Regions from separate parts of the Streptococcus nakanonensis genome, predicted to be linked through region 1. Evidence: predicted binding sites of a transcription regulator. Region 1 holds the regulator's gene; each other region holds the start of a gene.
What was found. The regulator Rex, encoded in region 1, represses fermentation and respiration genes when NADH is low (regulators of the CRP and FNR family bind a similar motif). The targets are predictions, from matches to a motif close to TTGTGAANTANTTCACAA.
Positions count from the first base shown of each region.

Region 2: AC6I9F_RS01105 (zinc-dependent alcohol dehydrogenase family protein) is a predicted target of Rex. The motif match lies at 2,291-2,308, and genes of this name have one in related genera.
Region 3: AC6I9F_RS05075 (formate/nitrite transporter family protein) is a predicted target of Rex. The motif match lies at 5,108-5,125, and genes of this name have one in related genera.

Region 1 covers NZ_AP027139.1:1,153,398-1,160,815, forward strand. Annotated here, with positions in the region: gene AC6I9F_RS05550 (RluA family pseudouridine synthase) at 1-444, opposite strand, end outside; gene AC6I9F_RS05555 (NAD kinase) at 441-1,259, opposite strand; gene yjbM (GTP diphosphokinase) at 1,243-1,914, opposite strand; gene AC6I9F_RS05565 (CYTH domain-containing protein) at 2,043-2,612, shown strand; gene AC6I9F_RS05570 (ribose-phosphate diphosphokinase) at 2,725-3,684, shown strand; gene AC6I9F_RS05575 (cysteine desulfurase family protein) at 3,694-4,809, shown strand; gene AC6I9F_RS05580 (DUF1831 domain-containing protein) at 4,814-5,161, shown strand; gene AC6I9F_RS05585 (DUF4649 family protein) at 5,169-5,384, shown strand; gene AC6I9F_RS05590 (redox-sensing transcriptional repressor Rex) at 5,467-6,108, shown strand; gene AC6I9F_RS05595 (gamma-glutamyl-gamma-aminobutyrate hydrolase family protein) at 6,126-6,815, shown strand; gene radC (RadC family protein) at 6,812-7,418, opposite strand, start outside.
Region 2 covers NZ_AP027139.1:204,740-212,157, forward strand. Annotated here, with positions in the region: gene AC6I9F_RS01095 (IS30 family transposase) at 1-845, opposite strand, end outside; gene nagA (N-acetylglucosamine-6-phosphate deacetylase) at 1,072-2,223, shown strand; gene AC6I9F_RS01105 (zinc-dependent alcohol dehydrogenase family protein) at 2,386-3,444, shown strand; gene AC6I9F_RS01110 (DUF1033 family protein) at 3,595-3,960, shown strand; gene comGA (competence type IV pilus ATPase ComGA) at 4,037-4,978, shown strand; gene comGB (competence type IV pilus assembly protein ComGB) at 4,926-5,942, shown strand; gene comGC (competence type IV pilus major pilin ComGC) at 5,944-6,270, shown strand; gene comGD (competence type IV pilus minor pilin ComGD) at 6,263-6,667, shown strand; gene comGE (competence type IV pilus minor pilin ComGE) at 6,630-6,932, shown strand; gene comGF (competence type IV pilus minor pilin ComGF) at 6,895-7,356, shown strand; gene comGG (competence type IV pilus minor pilin ComGG) at 7,334-7,418, shown strand, end outside.
Region 3 covers NZ_AP027139.1:1,036,665-1,044,082, forward strand. Annotated here, with positions in the region: gene AC6I9F_RS05055 (potassium channel family protein) at 1-358, shown strand, start outside; gene AC6I9F_RS05060 (L-lactate dehydrogenase) at 619-1,605, opposite strand; gene gyrA (DNA gyrase subunit A) at 1,799-4,267, shown strand; gene srtA (sortase SrtA) at 4,267-5,010, shown strand; gene AC6I9F_RS05075 (formate/nitrite transporter family protein) at 5,150-5,947, shown strand; gene AC6I9F_RS05080 (O-acetylhomoserine aminocarboxypropyltransferase/cysteine synthase family protein) at 6,092-7,372, shown strand.

The DNA of each region.
Region 1 (7,418 bases):
TGCATGGGCATAACCATGCTTGGCAAAGAGCATCAAGCCAGAAGTGTCCCTATCTAGTCTGGTAACAATGTGAACCTGCTGATTTTCATAATTTTGCTTGACATAGTAACCCTTGATAAAATTGGCAATGGTATTAGAGTGATTGACACTAGGAATAGAAGCCACTCCATAGGGTTTATTCAAGACTAGAAAGTGGTCATCCTCATAGAGAATATCTAATGGAAGCTCAATAGCCTCCAAGGTTTCAAAGCCTTCCTCAGCGGGAATATCGATAGTAACGCGGTCCCCAAGATCCAATAGATGGGTTGCATTTTGTGGTTGGTCATTGACCAGAATAGCCCCACCTCGAAACTTAATCTTGGCCAGAAGCCCCTTAGAAACCTCGTGCTTTTTTAAGAAGGTCTTAACCTTGACATGCTCATCTGCGATAAATTCAAACCTCATTCGTCCACCTCGCCGATAAAAGCATCCTTAACGCGGTTCCAGAAGCTGGTATGGCTAGGAGTCGCGACAAAGTGAATCTTATGATGATCAATTTGATACTCGATTCGCTCGATACTACGAAAAGAATAGACACTATTGTCAACCGAAATGGTGTGGTAATCATTTCTTGTTGGAATGAGTTCAATCTTATCCTTCTTAGGCACAATAATGGACGAACCCAGCGTTCGATAGACACGATTATTAAGGCTGGCAATTTCCGTCAACTGAAGAGCTTCAATGGTAGGATGTAACACTGCACCGCCAAGAGACTTGTTATAAGCCGTACTACCAGTCGGCGTTGAAACTGTTAGCCCGTCTCCACGAAAACGCTCAAAGGGAACACCATTGATGACAATATCTGCCACCATGGTTCGATCAGACCTGCGGATACTGGCTTCATTGAGGGCACGAAAAATCTTGACCTCTCCATTTCCAAGAAAAACCTTCACATTTAGAACAGGGTAAGAAACCCTTGCTCCGGTATCTAGCTGCAAATTGATCATTAACTTATCCAACTCAAAATCACGATAATCGGTATAAAAGCCCAGATGTCCTGTATGAAGACCGATAAAGCGTACCTTATCAAGTTGGTCTTCGTACTTATGAAAGGCCGACAAGAGCATGCCATCTCCACCAATGGAAATGACAATGTCCGGACTGCTATCATTGAGTATAAACTGATTTCTCTTCAAACGATCTCGCAATTCATACAAAACCCTTTGGCTCTGCGGTTTTCTATTAGCTATCAGATCAATTCGTTTACCTGTATTCTTCATCTGTATCGTCACTGTTTCCTACACCGTCATTTAATTTTCTACTCAAAGGATCAAAAAGTGCCTGGGCTTCTTGGATATCATCACGAATTTTACCCATTTCTTCATCCAACTGATGGGCAATTTTGGCAGTAATTTCCAATCGCTTCTTAATCTCCTCTGGGAAATCCCCTTGATATTTGTAGTTGAGAGAATGTTCTATCGTTGCCCAGAAATTCATGGCCAAAGTACGTATTTGAATTTCTGCTAAAATAGTCTTGGCTCCATTGATGGTGTCAACCATATATTCTACTACCACATGATAGGAACGGTAGCCTGAAGCCTTTCGATGAGTAATGTAATCTCGCTCCTGTATGATACGCATATCCTGACGCTTACGCAAAATAGCTACAACTTCTTGGACGTCATCTACAAACTGGACCATCACACGTAAACCAGCAATATCCTGTAAATCGTGTTCTAAGGTCGCATAAGTAATGCCACGACGAGCCATTTTTTCTTTGATACTCTCAATTGGCTTGACTCGACCAGTCACAAACTCAATCGGAGAATGCTTATTTTGCTTACGATATTGCTTACGAATACCACGAAGTTTAATCTTTAACTCACCAACAGCTTGAATGTAAGGATCTAGAAATTCTTCCCATTCTAAGGTCATATATTCTCCCTTGTTCTCATATTATCCGTCAAAAATATCTTTGATTTTTTCTCCAGATTCATATACAATAAATACAATGCTTATTATACCATAAATCCGCTTTCAACGATAAAGAAAAGGTAAGAAAAATGAAACATTTAGAAATTGAATTGAAAACACTATTGAAAAAAGATGAGCATGATCGTCTAAAAGACCAGTTCACAGGTGTCACTCCTGTTCTTCAAAAAAATTACTACATCGACACACCTGATTTTGAGCTGCGAGAAAAGAAAGTTGCTATGCGCATTCGAACCTTTGAAGACTGGGCAGAATTGACACTCAAAGTCCCACAAAGTGTTGGGAACATGGAATACAACCAAAAATTGCAACTAAAAGATGCTGAGAACTATCTGAGTAAGGAAGAACTTCCTCAAGGGCTGGTTCTTGATGAATTGGCTAAACATGGTATCCAAACTAGTGAATGGCAGGTTCTTGGTTGTCTAACAACGCTTCGCTATGAAATGCAAACAGCTATCGGTCTCATGGCTCTGGATGAAAGTCAATACTTTGATATGACGGATTACGAATTGGAGCTTGAAGTGGAAAATCACGAGCAAGGCAAACAGGATTTCCAACAATTTTTAGAGAAAAATCAGATTTCCTATCAAAAAGCTCCTTCAAAATTGGTTCGATTTGTCAAAAGTATGAAAAATAGCTGAAATAATCTCCATTTTTTGGTAAAATAGAAAAGATAAAAATACACAAATCCCAGTTCATATATGTAAGGCAAATATCACTAGGATTTATAAAGTTTACAGAGGACGGTCTATAATGTCAGATAGAAAAAACATGAAACTTTTCGCACTCAACTCTAACCAAGAGATTGCACAGAAAATTGCTGAAGCTGTTGGTGTCCCACTTGGAAAACTATCATCACGTCAATTTTCAGACGGAGAAATCCAAGTGAATATCGAAGAAAGTGTTCGTGGTTATGATGTTTACATCATCCAATCAACAAGTTTCCCTGTTAACAACCACCTAATGGAATTGTTGATCATGGTTGACGCTTGTGTGCGCGCAAGTGCCCACAGTATCAACGTTGTCCTTCCATATTTTGGCTATGCACGTCAAGACCGCATTGCTTGTCCTCGTGAGCCACTTACAGCAAAACTAGTTGCCAATATGCTGGTTAAGGCTGGAGTTGATCGTATCCTGACTCTTGATTTGCATGCCGTTCAGGTTCAAGGTTTCTTTGATATTCCAGTGGATAATCTTTTCACTGTTCCCCTATTTGCAAAACATTACTGCGATAAGGGACTACTCGGTTCAGATGTTGTTGTCGTTAGCCCTAAAAATTCAGGTGTCAAACGTGCGCGTAGCTTGGCTGAATATCTTGATGCTCCTATCGCCATTATCGACTATCCTCAAGACGATGCAACTCGCAACGAAGGTTATATCATTGGTGATGTTGAAGGTAAGAAAGCTATCTTGATTGATGATATTTTAAATACAGGACGTACCTTCTCTGAAGCTGCTAAAATCGTTGAACGTGAAGGAGCTACAGAAATTTATGCTGTTTCTAGCCACGGTCTCTTCGTTGAGGGAGCTGCTGAACTTCTTGACAATACTAAGATTAAAGAAATTCTTGTGACTGATTCAGTAGCAACAAAAGAAAAAACTCCTAAAAACGTATGCTACATCACTGCTAGTGAGTTAATTGGTGATGCCATCGTCCGTATCCACGAAAGAAAACCAGTCAGCCCACTCTTTGCCTACAACAAAAAGAAATAAGGTGATCCTTTGATTTATTTGGACAATGCTGCGACGACTCCTATGTCAGCAGTTGCTATTTCAGCTATGACCAAGGTTATGCAAGAAACCCATGGAAACCCTTCTAGTATTCATGGGCATGGCCGTCAAGCTGGCAAACTCTTGCGAGAAGCCCGTCAGGAACTAGCTCAGTTACTGGGGACAAAACCTCAACATATCTTTTTCACTTCTGGTGGGACTGAGGGCAACAATACTGCTATCATTGGCTACTGCCTTCGTCACCAAGAACGAGGAAAACATATTATCACAACTGCCATCGAGCACCATGCTGTCCTTGAAACCATTGATTACTTGGTTCAACACTTTGGGTTTGAAGCAACCATTATCCAGCCAGAAAATCAAGAAATCACCGCTCAGCAAATTCAAGAGGCCTTACGTGACGATACGATTTTGGTTTCTACCATGTTTGCCAATAATGAGACTGGAAACCTACTGCCCATTGCTGAAATTGGCCAAATACTCAAGCAACACCCAGCCGCCTATCATGTCGATGCAGTTCAGGCTATTGGTAAAATCCCTATACACCCAGAAAAATTGGGCATTGATTTTCTCACTGCTTCTGCCCACAAGTTCCATGGTCCTAAGGGAATCGGCTTTCTCTACGCATCTAGCATGGATTTTGATTCCTATCTACATGGCGGAGACCAAGAACAGAAAAAACGTGCAGGAACTGAAAATTTAGCTGCCATCGTAGGCATGGTTGCAGCCCTAAAAGAGGACCTCGAAAAGCAAGAAGAACATTTTCAACATGTACAAAATCTAGAAACTGCCTTTCTGGCAGAGCTAGAGGGCATTCAATATTACTTGAATAGAGGAGACCATCATCTCCCTTATGTTCTCAATATTGGATTTCCTGGTCAGAAAAATGACCTCTTACTCCTTCGTCTAGATTTGGCTGGAATTTCAATCTCTACTGGCTCAGCCTGCACTGCAGGTATTGTACAAGTAAGCCATGTTCTTGAAGCCATGTACGGGGCAAATTCAGAACGCTTGAAGGAATCCGTTCGTATCAGTTTGTCGCCACAAAATACCGTTGAAGACCTACAAACCCTAGCAAAAACCTTAAAAGAAATTATCGGAGGTTAGCCATATGGCATTTGAAAAAACCATTCAGTTAAAAAATTGTCATTACGACTACACTCTTAGCCCTTCTGTTAAAAAATTCACCCTCAAAGATAACACCTTTTTTGAAACAAAGATTGGTAACTACGAACTAACTCGCCTACTTGAAAAAGTGCCAAACAGCGGTGAAGGCTTCCAACTCAAAATCATCATTAACAAGGAACTTACAGGGGCTAAAATCAATATCACTGACAAGTTTGGGCTACGTCTGGTTGATATTTTCAAATCAGAAGACCACCATATTCATCAGGAAAAATTCTATTTCCTCATGGATAGCTTGGTAGAGCGTGGTGTCTTTACAAAATCAGAAAGATAAAGCCAAAATGTTTGAACTGACCTATAAGGATAACTATCATGTAGAGCGTACTCTCAAGTACGAAGATTATGAGGAACTCATGCTGGCTTTGTCAGGATGTGTGACCCTACCAGATACACTTTATGTGACTTCTCTGACTTTTAAGGACCAGAAAGTTTATCAGGGCCTGGTCGGAGACCTCTACCGTTTTCTATCACATGCAGATTTTTTACATCAAAACTAAGATTTTTCTTAGTTTTTTCTTGTTTTTGTTGATTTTTTCACAATGTTTCTATAAAATAGAAGAATAGAAAGGTTGTGATTTTGTGAAAGATAAACAGTCTGCTATTCCAAAAGCTACAGCAAAAAGACTCTCCCTATACTATCGAATTTTTAAGAGATTTCATGCAGAAAAGATTGAACGTGCCAACTCTAAACAAATTGCAGAGGCTATCGGTATTGATTCAGCGACCGTACGTCGTGATTTTTCCTATTTTGGTGAACTTGGTCGTCGTGGTTTTGGCTATGATGTCAAAAAACTAATGACATTTTTTGCCGATTTGCTCAATGATAACTCTATTACCAATGTCATGCTGGTTGGTATTGGAAATATGGGCCATGCCCTTCTCCACTACCGCTTTCATGAGCGTAACAAGATGAAGATTATCATGGCCTTTGACCTAGATGACCACCCTGAAGTCGGTAGCCAAACTCCTGATGGGATTCCCATTTACGGAATTTCACAAATCAAGGATAAAATCAAGGATGCTGATGTGAAGACTGCTATCCTGACAGTTCCCAGCGTCAAGTCACAAGAGGTTGCCAATCTCTTGGTGGATGCTGGCGTGAAAGGAATTCTCAGTTTTTCACCAGTCCATCTGCATTTACCAAAGGACGTGGTCGTTCAGTATGTCGATTTGACAAGTGAACTCCAAACCCTCCTCTATTTCATGCGAAAAGAGGATTAGAAAGCGAAAATCATTTTATGAAAAAACCAGTTATAGGGATTACAGGAAACGAAAAAACTCATCCAGATGATGACATCATGATGAGCTACGCAGCAAAAGGCTTTGTTGAAGGCGTTAAAGACGCTGGAGGGATTCCCATCATCCTACCGATTGGTGATCAAGAAATGGCTAGCCACTATATCAGTATGATTGACAAGCTCATCTTGACAGGTGGGCAAAATGTTGATCCAAAATTCTATGGTGAACCAAAAACCATCGATAGCGATGACTACCACCTTCAAAGGGATATCTTTGAACTGGCCCTCATCAAGGAAGCTATTAAACAGAAAAAGCCAATTTTTTCTGTCTGCCGTGGAACTCAACTCTTTAACGTTGCCATGGGTGGAACTTTGTACCAAGATATCGAAGACCATTGGCAGGATTGTTCTGCTGAGTACACAACTCAACGCTTGGCGACAGAACCAGATACCGTTCTCCGAGAAATCTATGGAGAAATTTCCCATATTAACTCCTTCCACCATCAGAGCATTAAGGATTTAGCACCTAACTTAAAGATTGCGGCTCATGATCCTAAGGATGGCATTATTGAAGCTGTCATGAGTACGGATGATGTCTCCTTTCTCGGTGTCCAATGGCATCCAGAGTTTCTTTTTGAAAATCGTCCCAAAGATAAAAACCTCTTTGACTATATCGTTAATGAACTTTAGATTAAATCTGTCTTTTCACGATAGCTAAAATAACTGGAGTGAGAGACAATCAAATGGTCCAAGAGGACAATGCCCATCAGGTCGCAGGCTTCCTTGACAAGCTTAGTGACATGATCATCATTTCGGCTAGGGGCTACCGCTCCTGAAGGATGATTGTGAACTAAGATGAGAGAGGTCGCCATATGCTTGATAGCATAGTGAAGAATCTCTCGAGGCTCAGCGATACTACGAGTTGCAGAACCGATAAAAATGGTCTGTTGATGGATGATTTGATTTTGAGTATTGAGATAGAGCGCCACCAAGTGCTCTTGTTTTTTATGTCCCAACTCCTGTTGCATCTTCTTGGCTAACTTTTGACTGCTGAGAATACTTTCCATCTCAAGGGTCTCGTATTTGTGAATACGATGGCCCAGTTCAATCATAGCTTGCAACTCTATAGCCTTAACACGCCCGATACCAGACAGACTCTGCAATTCCTGCAGGGTCATTTTTTTCAAATCCGTTAGGCTTGAAAGGTTGTTCAAAACTTTCTGGGCAATTTCAAAGACGCTATCCTGACGTGTTCCAGTCCTAAGTAAAATAGCTAGCAACTCTTGATTACTG
Region 2 (7,418 bases), 950 kb from region 1:
ATGTCATCAACCCTGGCAAACTCTCCACCATTATCGGTAAGAATGACAGGGAAGAGTTGGAAGAAATCTTTGTCCGCTTGGTGAAGAGTGTTCTTGATGTCATAGAGATGTTTGGTAACCTCAAGGGCAGTTTTATTATCCAGAAGTCTAGCGAAGATAAAGTTACAGAAAGATAGATTGAAGGTGAGTAGGACTTTACCTCCCATTCTCCCCATAACTGTGTCCATTTCCAGCCAAGAGTCTAGTTGATTCAGTGCTAAATAGTTTTGGAAATCCTCATAGGAACGGCCTTTTTTAGCTTCTTTAGGGATGGAAGGTAGCTTACTTTTTCGTCTTTCTTTGAATTTAACGGCTCTGGCAAGATCAATCGGAGCGATAGATAGGTACCCTTTTCGGATGTGTCGATAGACAGTTGAGGAGCTGACATCAAGGTTATGAGTTTTGAGAATATGATAGATGTGTTGTCCTTTTTTAACCCCATCAGAAATGACTTTGTCCATGTCCCAGAAGGTCTTGGAATTGAGGGGAGTTCCTTCACGAGCTTCGCCAAGAGTTTGTTCGTATTGTTTTTGAGCTTGCTTAGCGAGGTAGAAGATCTTCTTATAGCCACAATTCTGTCTTCTTTTAGGGCAGCCGTTACAGACAAAGGGAGCTTTGTCGAGTAGAGGGCAAGGAAGGTTATGGCATGTAGACTCTCGGACTTGTCTGTTTCGTTTGACTTCTTTAGAAACAGTAGTCGGGTCTTTTAGAATGGATTGTCCAATAGCTTTGAAGGTTTCACTGCGCTCTAAACCTAATTGGATATCATTACGGTCTGAAAGGGTAAGGTGTTTATGTTTTGTCATAGTAGACCTCGTTTCTAACTCAAACGTCTCACACTTAATTCCACCATAAAAATCCGTTTTAGACTAATTTCCACTTTGGTCAGGCAAGTGGAAGTTACTTTGAGAAGTTACACTTTTAAAATATCTCTAGAAAATAGGTCTATACCATTTACAAATGAATCAGAAAGGTTTATAATGTAATTGACATAATAAATATCAAAAGTAATCTTTTAAGGAGGTCATTATTATGCCTAATTACGTTAAAGCGGATCAGTTTTTCTATCCATTTGGCATTCGTCGCGGTGGGTACTTAGAACTTGTTGATGGCAAATTTGGGAAACATGTGGATCAAATTCCTGAAGGAGCAGAGGTTCTTGACTATACTGGTTATAGCATTGCACCAGGTCTTGTGGATACTCATATTCATGGATATGCAGGTGTAGATGTGATGGACAACAACATTGAAGGTACATTGCATACTATGAGTGAAGGACTTCTTAGTACCGGTGTTACCAGTTTCTTGCCCACAACTTTAACAGCCGCTTATGAGCAATTACTTGCAGTCACTGAAAATCTTGGAAACCATTATAAAGAAGCAACAGGTGCTAAGATTCGTGGGATTTATTATGAAGGTCCATATTTCACAGAAACTTTTAAGGGGGCACAAAATCCAACTTATATGAGAGACCCGGGTGTTGAGGAGTTTCATTCTTGGCAGGAAGCTGCAAAAGGGATGCTAAATAAAATCGCTATTGCACCAGAACGTGATGGGGTGGAAGATTTTGTACGTACTATTACAGGTGAAGGTGTGACAGTTGCACTTGGACACTCAGATGCGACATTTGAACAAGCTAAGAAGGCAGTCGATGCTGGAGCGAGTGTTTGGGTACATGCCTATAATGGGATGCGTGGTTTAACACACCGCGAACTAGGTATGGTAGGAGCTATGTATGAGCTCCCACATACTTACGCAGAATTGATTTGTGATGGTTATCACGTAGATCCAAAAGCTTGTGAGATTTTACTTAAGCAAAAGGGGACAGAAAACATCGCTCTTATCACGGACTGTATGACAGCTGGTGGGCTTGAAGACGGTGACTATATGTTGGGAGAATTCCCTGTTGTAGTAGCAAATGGAACTGCACGTCTCAAATCTACTGGTAATTTGGCAGGTTCTATCCTCAAACTTAAAGATGGTATGAGAAATGTAGTCGAGTGGGGTATTGCAAATCCACACGAAGCGGTCATGATGGCTAGCCTTAACCCAGCAAAATCTGTTCACATTGATGATGTCTGTGGCCAAATCCGTGAAGGCTACGACGCTGACTTCATCGTATTAGATAAAGATTTGGAATTGGTAGCAACCTACCTAGACGGTGTGAAACGTTATCAAGCATAAGAGAGAAAGCAGAAGTTAGAGATTAGCTTCTGCTTTTTTATGTATGGTGCTTTACTGGTAAACAAAAAAGTTAAAAAAATCACAAAAAATCTTGAACAAGCAAATGAAAAGGTTTACAATTATATTATAAATAGTACAAATAAAAAAACGGAGGAGTGCTTTATGAAAGCCTATACTTATGTTAAACCAGGACTTGCTTCTTTTGTTGACGTTGACAAACCAGTTATTCGCAAGCCAACAGACGCTATTGTGCGTATCGTAAAAACCACTATTTGTGGAACAGACCTCCATATTATCAAAGGGGATGTTCCTGCTTGCCAAAGTGGTACCATTCTTGGTCACGAAGGGATTGGGATTGTTGAAGAAGTTGGGGAAGGAGTTTCTAACTTCAAAAAAGGCGACAAGGTCTTGATTTCTTGTGTTTGTGCCTGTGGTAAATGCTACTACTGTAAAAAAGGAATTTATGCCCATTGTGAAGACGAAGGGGGCTGGATTTTCGGTCACTTGATTGACGGTATGCAGGCTGAATATCTACGTGTCCCTCATGCAGATAACACTCTTTACCACACTCCAGAAGACTTGTCAGACGAAGCTTTGGTTATGCTATCAGACATTCTGCCTACTGGATATGAAATTGGTGTCTTGAAAGGGAAAGTAGAACCTGGTTGCAGCGTAGCCATTATTGGTTCAGGACCTGTTGGATTGGCTGCTCTATTGACAGCTCAATTCTATTCACCAGCTAAATTGATTATGGTAGACCTAGACGATAACCGCTTGGAAACTGCTGTATCATTTGGTGCGACTCACAAGATTAATTCTTCAGACCCTGAAAAAGCGATTAAAGAAATTTATGATTTGACAGATGGTCGTGGTGTAGATGTTGCTATCGAAGCTGTTGGTATTCCTGCAACATTTGATTTCTGTCAAAAGATTATCGGTGTAGACGGAACGGTTGCCAACTGTGGTGTACATGGTAAACCAGTCGAATTCGATTTAGATAAACTTTGGATTCGCAACATCAATGTAACAACTGGTTTGGTATCTACAAATACAACTCCACAATTGTTGAAAGCACTTGAAAGTCATAAGATTGAGCCAGAAAAATTGGTAACTCATTATTTCAAACTAAGTGAAATTGAAAAAGCCTATGAAGTTTTCAGTAAAGCGGCAGACCACCATGCAATTAAGGTAATCATCGAAAACGATATTTCAGAAGCTTAAGTAGTAAAAACATTTTGGAACATAAGCAAATAGAAATTCAGTCATCATAAGATGGCTGGATTTTTTATCAAAAATTTAAGAAATGAGCATATTTCTTTTCTTGTTTAATGGAATTAGTTATAATATACGATACAAAGGAATTGAATGAATATGTATCGTGTTATAGAAATGTATGGAGATTTTGAACCCTGGTGGTTCTTAGAAGGTTGGGAAGAAGATATTGTAGCTAGTAAGAAATTTGACCAGTATTATGATGCTCTCAAATACTACAAAACTTGCTGGTTTAAATTAGAACAAGAATCCCCTCTTTATAAAAGCAGAAGTGACTTGATGACCATTTTTTGGGATCCAGAAGACCAACGCTGGTGTGATGAATGTGATGAATATTTACAACAATACCATTCTTTGGCTCTTTTACAGGATGAGCAGGTTATTCCAGATGAAAAACTACGCCCAGGCTATGAAAAACAAACAGGTAAGGAAAGGCACCGTTCTTGCCGTATGAAATTAAAATAGAAAAAAAGTAACTTTTTTGGAGTTGCTTTTTTTATTTTCCCAAATCTTTGCGAATAGTATAGGTGAGGAGGTAAGTATGGTTCAAGAAATTGCACAAGAAATCATTCATTCAGCTCGGAAAAAAGGAGCGCAAGATATTTATTTTGTTCCTAAGTTAGACGCTTATGAGCTTCATATGAGAATAGGAGACGAGCGCTGTAAAATCGGTTGTTATGATTTTGAAAAGTTTGCGGCCGTCATCAGTCACTTTAAGTTTGTAGCTGGTATGAATGTTGGAGAAAAGCGACGTAGTCAACTTGGTTCCTGTGATTATGCATATGACGATAAGATGGCGTCACTACGTTTATCTACCGTAGGCGATTATCGAGGACATGAGAGTTTGGTGATCCGTTTGTTGCACGATGAGGAGCAGGATTTGCATTTTTGGTTTCAGGATATTGAAGAACTGGGTAAGCAGTACAGGCAACGTGGTCTCTATCTCTTTGCTGGTCCAGTCGGAAGTGGCAAGACAACCCTGATGCATGAATTGTCCAAGTCTCTCTTTAAAGGACAGCAAGTCATGTCCATCGAAGATCCTGTCGAAATCAAGCAGGACGACATGCTCCAGTTGCAATTGAACGAAGCAATCGGACTGACCTATGAAAATCTAATCAAACTTTCCTTGCGTCATCGACCAGATCTCTTGATTATCGGAGAAATTCGGGACAGCGAGACGGCGCGTGCAGTGGTCAGAGCCAGTTTGACAGGGGCGACAGTCTTTTCAACCATTCACGCCAAGAGTATTCGAGGTGTTTATGAACGTTTACTGGAGTTGGGTGTGAGTGAGGAGGAATTGGCAGTCGTTCTGCAGGGAGTCTGCTACCAGAGATTAATCGGGGGAGGAGGAATCGTTGACTTTGCAAACAAAGACTATCAAGAACACCAGCCAACTAGCTGGAATGAACAGATTGACCAGCTTCTTAAAGATGGACATATCACAAGTCTTCAGGCTGAAACGGAAAAAATTAGCTACAGCTAAGCAAAAAAATATCATCACCCTGTTTAATAATCTCTTTTCCAGCGGTTTTCATCTGGTGGAGACCATCTCCTTTTTAGATAGGAGTGCTTTGTTGGACAAGCAGTGTGTGACCCAGATGCGTACAGGCTTGTCTCAGGGAAAATCATTCTCAGAAATGATGGAAAGTTTGGGTTTTTCAAGTGCCATTGTCACTCAGTTATCCCTAGCTGAAGTCCATGGAAATCTCCACCTGAGTTTGGGAAAGATAGAAGAGTATCTAGACAATCTAGCCAAAGTCAAGAAAAAATTAATTGAAGTAGCGACCTATCCTTTGATTTTGCTGGGTTTTCTTCTCTTAATCATGCTGGGACTACGGAACTATCTACTACCACAACTGGATAGTAGCAATATTGCCACCCAAATCATTGGCAATCTGCCACAAATCTTTCTAGGCATGGTAGGGTTTGTTTCCATACTTGCCCTTTTAGCACTCACTTTTTATAAAAGAAGTTCTAAGATGCGCGTCTTTTCTATCCTAGCACGCCTTCCCTTTTTTGGAATTTTTGTGCAGACTTATTTGACAGCCTATTATGCGCGTGAATGGGGGAATATGATTTCGCAGGGAATGGAGCTGACGCAGATTTTTCAGATGATGCAGGAACAAGGTTCTCAGCTCTTTAAAGAAATCGGTCAAGACCTAGCTCAATCCCTACAAAGTGGCCGCGAATTTTCTCAAACCATAGCAACCTATCCTTTCTTTAAGAAGGAGTTGAGCCTCATCATCGAGTATGGGGAAGTCAAGTCCAAGCTGGGTAGTGAGTTGGAAATCTATGCTGAAAAAACTTGGGAAACCTTTTTTACCCGAGTCAACCGCACCATGAATCTGGTGCAGCCACTGGTCTTTATCTTTGTGGCACTGATTATCGTTTTACTTTATGCGGCAATGCTGATGCCCATGTATCAAAATATGGAGGTAAATTTTTAACATGAAAAAAATGATAACATTCTTGAAAAAAGCTAAGGTTAAAGCTTTCACACTTGTGGAGATGTTGGTGGTCTTACTCATCATCAGCGTACTTCTCTTGCTCTTTGTACCTAATTTGACCAAGCAAAAAGAAGCAGTCAATGACAAAGGAAAAGCTGCTGTTGTTAAGGTGGTGGAAAGCCAGGCAGAACTTTATAGCTTAGATAAAAATGAAGAGGCTAGCCTAAGCAAGTTAAAAGCAGATGGGCGAATCACAGAAGAACAGGTTAAAGCCTATAATGAATACTATACAAAAAATGGAGGAAAAAATCGTACAGTCAATGATTAAGGCCTTTACTATGCTGGAAAGTCTCTTGGTTTTGAGTCTTGTGAGTCTCCTTGCCTTGGGATTGTCTGGTTCTGTTCAGTCCACTTTTGCAGCGGTAGAGGAGCAGATTTTCTTTATGGAGTTTGAAGAACTCTATCGGGAAACCCAAAAACGCAGTGTAGCCAGTCAGCAAAAGACTAGTCTGAACTTAGATGGGCAGACGATTAGCAATGGCAGTCAAAAGTTGACAGTTCCTAAAGGAATTCAGGCACCATCGGGACAAAGTATCACATTTGACCGGGCTGGGGGCAATTCGTCCCTGGCTAAGGTTGAATTTCAGACCAGTAAAGGAGCGATTCGTTATCAATTATATTTAGGAAATGGAAAAATTAAACGCATTAAGGAAACAAAAAATTAGGGCAGTAATTTTACTGGAAGCAGTAGTCGCTCTAGCTATCTTTGCTAGCATTGCAACCCTCCTTTTGGGACAAATTCAAAAAAATAGGCAAGAAGAAGCAAAAATCTTGCAAAAGGAAGAAGTCTTGAGGGTAGCTAAGATGGCTCTGCAGACAGGTCAAAATCAGGTAAATATCAACGGAGTTGAGATTCAGGTGTTTTCTAGTGAAAAGGGATTGGAGGTCTACCATGGTTCAGAACAGTTGTTGGCGATCAAAGAGCCATAAGGTCAAGGCTTTTACTTTGTTAGAATCCCTGATTGCCCTCATTGTCATCAGTGGAAGTTTACTCCTCTTTCAAGCCATGAGTCAGCTCCTCATTTCAGAAGTTCGCTATCAGCAGCAAAGCGAGCAAAAAGAGTGGCTCTTGTTTGTGGATCAGTTGGAGGCGGAATTAAATCGTTCGCAATTCGAAAAAGTGGAGGGCAATCGCTTATACATGAAGCAAGATGGCAAGGACATCGCCATCGGTAAGTCAAAGTCAGACGATTTTCGGAAAACCGATGCCAGTGGACGGGGTTATCAACCTATGGTTTATGGCCTCAAATCTGCGCAGATTACAGAGGACAATCAACTGGTGCGCTTTCGTTTTCAATTCCAAAAAGGCTTAGAAAGGGAGTTCATCTATCGTGTGGAAAAAGAAAAAAGTTAAGGCAGGTGTTCTCCTCTATGCAGTCAGCATGGCAGCCATTTTTAGTCTTTTGTTACAATTTT
Region 3 (7,418 bases), 120 kb from region 1:
TAATATTTTTATCGTTCTAGTAGGAAGTTCAATTTTATCTGTAGTTGAAGAAAAATCCTTCTCAGATAGTCTTTGGTGGGCTCTTGTGACAGTAACCACTGTTGGGTATGGTGACATTGTTCCAGTTTCCCTTTTTGGGAAATGGCTAGCAGTTTTACTGATGCTTGTCGGTATTGGAACAATAGGGATGTTAACAAGTGCTTTGACGAACTTTTTTGTAAAGGATAATCCAGATGAACAGATAAAACTTGATAAACTTCAAGATGAATTATCTAGTCAGAGAATATTACTAGAGAAGCAATCTGAGAAAATCGAAGAACTGCATCGGATGATACAAGATTTGCTTGAAAAAACATAATAAAAATAAAGACAAAACAAAACTTGATTCGAGGAGAAATCAAGTAAGTCTTGACACAATAAAACGCATATTATCAGGTATAAAAACTTGATACTATGCGTTTTATAGAGAAATGAAATAAAATCTGAACAAATCAATTAGGAATTTAAAGCATTTTATAACAACGTTTTAGAGTAATGGGGTGCTATTTCAACTTCAATCCACTATAATATAGATAAAAAACAACTCCCTGAGTACTCAAGGAGTTGTCTATAGTTAAATTAGTGTTTAGAAGCTTCTTGGAATTCTGGGTTTTTCCATGCTTCGTCAATGATAGCTTGCAATTCTTTAGCAGATGCTTGCATTTTTTGAGTTTCTGCGTCGTTCAATGGGATATTTACTGGACGAACGATACCATGTGCACCAACAACAGCTGGTTGACCGATAAAGACGTTCTCAACTCCGTATTGACCTTCTTGGAATACTGAAAGTGGAAGTACTGCATTTTCATCGTCAAGGATTGCTTTAGTGATACGAGCAAGGGCTACTGCGATACCGTAGTATGTTGCACCTTTTTTGTTGATGATTGTGTAGGCTGCATCACGAACACCTTCGAACAATTCAATCAATTCAGCTTCTTGAACATTTTGAGTGTCTTTAAGGAATTCTTCAAGGTTTACACCAGCGATGTTTGCGTGTGACCAAACAGCGAACTCAGAGTCACCGTGTTCACCCATGATGTAAGCGTGAACTGAACGAGCATCAACATCCAATTTTTCAGCAAGTGCTTGACGGAAACGAGCTGAGTCAAGTGAAGTACCTGAACCGATAACGCGTTCTTTAGGGAAACCAGAGAATTTCCAAGTTGAGTAAGTCAAAACGTCAACTGGGTTAGCAGCAACAAGGAAGATACCTTTGAAACCTGATTCAACAACTTGAGTTACGATTGATTTGTTGATAGCAAGGTTTTTACCTACAAGGTCAAGACGAGTTTCACCTGGTTTTTGAGGCGCACCTGCAGTGATCACAACAAGGTCAGCGTCTGCACAGTCAGAGTATTGAGCTGCATAGATTTTTTTAGGTGAAGTGAAGGCAAGGGCGTGACTAAGGTCAAGTGCGTCACCAACAGCTTTTTCATGCAATTGTGGAATTTCGATAATTCCAAGCTCTTGTGCAATTCCTTGGTTAACCAGTGCAAAAGCGTAAGATGAACCTACAGCACCATCTCCGACAAGGATAACTTTTTTGTGTTGTTTAGTTGAAGTCATTGTTCTAAACATCTCCTTAATTTTATTAGGGGATTTTCCCCAGACAACTTCATTCTATCACTTTTAAAAAACTTTGTCACGAATATGCCTTATAGTTCTCAATGTAAACGTTTTAGTGGTTTAGAGGCTGAAATAGATGGGAATTTATGGTATAATGTTGTTACTTACTAATTGTGAAATGAGGCATTTATTAATGCAGGATAAAAATTTAGTGAATGTCAATCTGACAAAGGAGATGAAGACGAGCTTTATCGATTACGCCATGAGTGTTATCGTAGCCCGGGCTCTTCCTGATGTTCGAGATGGCTTGAAACCTGTTCACCGTCGCATTCTCTACGGAATGAATGAATTGGGTGTTACTCCAGACAAACCTCATAAAAAATCTGCTCGTATTACAGGGGACGTCATGGGTAAATACCACCCACACGGGGATTTCTCTATCTATGAAGCAATGGTCCGCATGGCTCAATGGTGGAGTTACCGTTACATGCTTGTAGATGGGCATGGAAACTTTGGTTCCATGGATGGAGATGGTGCTGCCGCCCAGCGTTATACTGAGGCACGCATGAGCAAGATTGCTCTGGAAATGCTTCGTGACATCAATAAAAATACGGTTGATTTCGTCGATAACTATGATGCCAATGAACGTGAACCCTTGGTCTTGCCTGCACGTTTTCCAAATCTTTTGGTCAATGGAGCAACTGGTATTGCCGTTGGGATGGCGACCAATATTCCACCTCATAACCTGGGTGAAACCATTGATGCAGTGAAGTTGGTCATGGACAATCCTGAAGTGACTACCAAGGACTTGATGGAAGTCTTGCCTGGTCCAGATTTTCCAACAGGTGCCCTTGTCATGGGGAAATCAGGCATTCATAAGGCTTATGAAACAGGTAAAGGTTCGATTGTCCTTCGTTCTCGTACTGAAATCGAAGAAACTAAGACTGGCCGTGAGCGCATCGTTGTGACAGAATTTCCATACATGGTCAATAAAACCAAGGTACATGAGCATATTGTTCGTTTGGTTCAGGAAAAAAGGATTGAGGGCATCACAGCAGTACGTGATGAGTCAAACCGTGAAGGGGTTCGTTTCGTGATCGAGGTCAAGCGCGATGCCTCGGCCAATGTTATCCTCAATAACCTCTTTAAGATGACCCAGATGCAAACCAATTTTGGTTTCAATATGCTTGCAATCCAAAATGGTGTACCGAAGATTTTGTCCCTTCGTCAGATTTTGGATGCTTATATCGAGCACCAAAAAGAAGTAGTTGTTCGTCGGACCCGTTTTGATAAGGAAAAAGCGGAAGCACGCGCTCATATCTTAGAAGGTCTCTTAATTGCGCTAGACCATATCGATGAAGTGATTCGTATCATCCGTGCTAGTGAAACGGATGCGGAAGCACAAGCTGAGTTGATGAGTAAATTTAAGCTTTCTGAACGTCAAAGTCAGGCCATCCTTGATATGCGTCTTCGTCGTTTGACAGGTTTGGAACGCGATAAGATTCAGTCTGAGTATGATGACCTCTTGGCTCTGATTGCGGATTTGGCGGATATTCTTGCTAAGCCAGAACGTGTTTCTCAAATTATCAAAGACGAATTAGATGAAGTTAAACGTAAATTTTCCGATAAACGTCGTACTGAATTGATGGTTGGTGAAGTCTTAAGCCTCGAAGATGAGGACTTGATTGAAGAATCAGATGTCTTAATTACGCTTTCTAACAAGGGGTACATCAAACGTCTGGACCAAGACGAATTTACTGCTCAAAAACGTGGGGGTCGTGGTGTTCAAGGTACAGGTGTTAAGGATGATGATTTTGTTCGTGAGTTAGTGTCAACTAGCACCCATGATCACCTGCTCTTCTTCACAAACAAAGGACGTGTCTATCGTCTGAAAGGTTATGAAATTCCTGAGTATGGTCGGACTGCCAAAGGGCTACCAGTAGTTAATCTCTTGAAATTGGATGAAGACGAAAGTATTCAGACGGTTATCAATGTTGAGTCTGATCGCAGTGACGATGCTTATCTCTTCTTTACAACCCGTCACGGTATTGTGAAGAGAACCAGTGTTAAGGAATTTGCCAATATTCGTCAAAATGGTCTCAAAGCGCTGAATCTAAAGGATGAAGATGAGTTAATCAATGTCTTGTTGACGGAAGAAGATACGGATATTATCATTGGTACCAAGTTTGGTTATGCAGTTCGCTTTAATCAATCAGCCGTTCGTGGTATGAGCCGTATCGCCACTGGTGTGAAAGGTGTTAATCTCCGTGATGGAGACACAGTAGTCGGAGCGAGCGTAATTACTGATCAAGATGAGATTCTTATCATTACTGAAAAAGGATATGGTAAGCGTACAGTCGCTACTGAATACCCAACAAAAGGTCGTGGTGGTAAGGGAATGCAGACAGCTAAAATTACCGAAAAAAATGGCTTGCTGGCCGGTCTTATGACTGTTCAAGGGGATGAGGATTTGATGATTATCACTGATACAGGTGTCATGATTCGAACCAATCTTGCCAATATTTCACAAACAGGACGCGCAACTATGGGAGTTAAAGTAATGCGCCTGGATCAAGATGCTCAGATAGTGACCTTCACAACGGTTGCAGCGGCAGAAAAAGAAGAAGTTGGGACAGAAAATGAAACAGAAGGTGAAGCATAATGTCTCAAAAAAATAATAAAAAGAAAAACAAACGAAAAAATCTGCTGACAAATATCCTAGCAGGATTTCTGATAGTACTGTCACTGGCTTTGATTTTTAATGCGCAAATTCGTGATATGTTCATGGTCTGGAATACCAATAAGTATCAAGTTAGCCAGGTATCAAAAGAAAAATTAGAAGAAAATCAGGATACAGAAGGAAATTTTGATTTTGATTCGGTCAAAGCAATTTCTTCGGAGGCTGTTCTAGCTTCTCAATGGGATGCTCAAAAATTACCAGTTATTGGGGGAATTGCAATTCCTGAATTGGAAATGAATTTGCCGATTTTTAAAGGACTTGATAATGTTAATCTCTTCTATGGTGCTGGTACAATGAAACGCGAGCAAGTAATGGGAGAAGGAAATTATAGTCTAGCTAGTCACCATATCTTTGGTGTTGATAATGCTAATAAAATGTTATTTTCTCCTTTAGATAATGCTAAAAATGGTATGAAGATTTATCTAACTGATAAAAATAAAGTTTATACCTATGAAATCCGTGAAGTCAAACGTGTGACACCGGATCGTGTTGATGAAGTTGATGATAGAGATGGGGTTAATGAAATCACATTAGTAACCTGTGAAGACCTTGCTGCTACAGAACGTATTATTGTAAAAGGTGATTTGAAAGAAACAAAAGATTATTCACAAACATCTGATGAAATCCTAACAGCTTTCAATCAACCGTATAAACAATTTTATTAGTACAAATCAGTGAAATCATGGATTTCACTGATTTTTTAAGATTTTCATAAAAATAAACTTTTATGAAATATAGAAAACGCTTCCTTAATTCTAAAGTTTGTGATATAATTATCAAGAAAAAAAGATTTAGGAGTTTATTATGGTTTCTTCAGAATTTATCTCAAAGATTGAATTTGCTTGCAAGAAGAAAGAAAGTCTTTATAGCCAAAGCAAATTTAAGTATGCAATTCGTTCTATGTTCGCGGGTGCATTTTTAACCTTTAGTACAGCTGCAGGTGCAGTTGGGGCTGACTTGATTAATAAAATCGCACCAGGTAGTGGACGCTTCCTTTTCCCATTTGTCTTTGCTTGGGGCTTGGCCTATATTGTTTTCTTAAATGCCGAGTTGGTAACATCAAATATGATGTTTTTGACTGCTGGTAGTTTCTTGAAAAAAATCTCTTGGAGAAAAACAGCCGAGATTTTACTATACTGTACCTTGTTCAACCTTATCGGTGCCTTGATAGCAGGTTGGGGTTTCGCTCACTCGGCAGCCTATGCACATCTGACTCACGATAGCTTTATTTCAGGGGTTGTTGAGATGAAATTAGGCCGTTCAAATGAATTAGTCTTGCTTGAGGCGATTTTGGCAAATATTTTCGTAAATATTGCGATTCTTTCATTTGTTTTGGTCAAAGATGGTGGTGCCAAACTTTGGCTTGTGTTGTCAGCTATTTACATGTTTGTATTCTTAACAAACGAGCACATTGCGGCGAACTTTGCTTCTTTCGCGATTGTGAAATTCAGTGTTGCTGCGGATTCAATTGCTAATTTCGATGTTGGAAATATGCTTCGTCACTGGGGTGTAACCTTCATCGGAAACTTTATCGGAGGAGGCCTCTTGATGGGTCTTCCATATGCCTTCCTCAATAAAAACGAAGATACTTATGTAGATTAAGAAAATGAGCACGATTGAGTCGTGCCTTTTTGTTTTGTAAGAAGTAATAGCCACTCCTTATATCAAAATATAGAAAAGAGGTATTAGTCAAGATAGGTCGATAGTGCTAGAATATCCTTAATGAAACTATATGGAGGTCGCCTTATGACTCGTGATTTTAAATTTGAAACTCTACAACTACATGCTGGTCAAGTTGTGGATCCAGCAACTAAGTCTCGTGCAGTGCCGATTTATCAGACAACATCCTTTGTTTTTGATGATACGCAGGAAGGTGCCGATTTGTTTGCCTTGAGGAAACCAGGGAACATTTATACTCGTATTACCAATCCTACAACAGCTGCTTTTGAAGAAAGAATTGCAACTCTCGAAGGTGGTGTCGGAGCTCTTGCAACAGCATCAGGTATGGCAGCAGTGACTTATACGATTTTGGCTCTTGCCCATGCTGGTGACCATGTTGTAGCAGCCTCAACTATTTACGATGGAACCTTCAATCTCTTGAAAGAAACCCTTCCTCGTTATGGGATCACAACAACCTTTGTCGATGTGGATAATTTGGAGGAAGTGGAAGCAGCTATCAAAGACAATACCAAGCTTGTCTTGATTGAAACCTTGGGCAATCCCTTGATAAACATTCCTGACTTGGAAAAATTGGCTGAGATTGCTCATAAACACCAGATTCCACTAGTTTCGGATAATACCTTTGCTACACCATATTTGATTAACGTCTTCTCTCACGGTGTAGATATTGCTATTCACTCTGCGACTAAGTTTATCGGTGGGCATGGTACAACTATTGGTGGAGTGATTGTCGATAGTGGTCGTTTTGACTGGGCGGCTTCAGGTAAATTTCCTCAATTTGTTGAGGAAGACCCAAGCTATCATAACTTGAGCTATACTCGTGATGTGGGTGCAGCAGCCTTTATTATCGCTGTCCGTGTTCAATTGCTTCGTGATACTGGTGCAGCCTTGTCGCCATTTAATGCCTTCCTCTTGCTTCAAGGACTTGAAACCCTTTCACTTCGTGTGGAACGCCATGTGCAAAATGCAGAGAAAATTGTTGATTTCCTTGTCAACCATCCTAAGGTAGAAAAGGTCAATTATCCAAAACTTGCAGATAGTCCTTATCATGCCTTGGCTGAGAAATACTTGCCAAAAGGTGTGGGCTCCATCTTTACCTTCCATGTCAAAGGTGGGGAGGCAGAAGCACGCAGGGTAATTGATCATTTAGAAATCTTCTCTGACCTTGCAAACGTAGCGGATGCCAAGTCTCTGGTTGTCCATCCAGCAACAACCACTCACGGTCAATTGTCAGAAAAAGACCTAGAAGCAGCAGGTGTCACACCAAACCAAATCCGCTTGTCTATCGGACTTGAAAATGTAGATGATTTGATTGAAGACTTGCGCTTGGCCTTGGAAAAAATTTAAAGTAAAAGAAGATAAACAGTGGGTTTTGACTCACTGTTTTTGATTT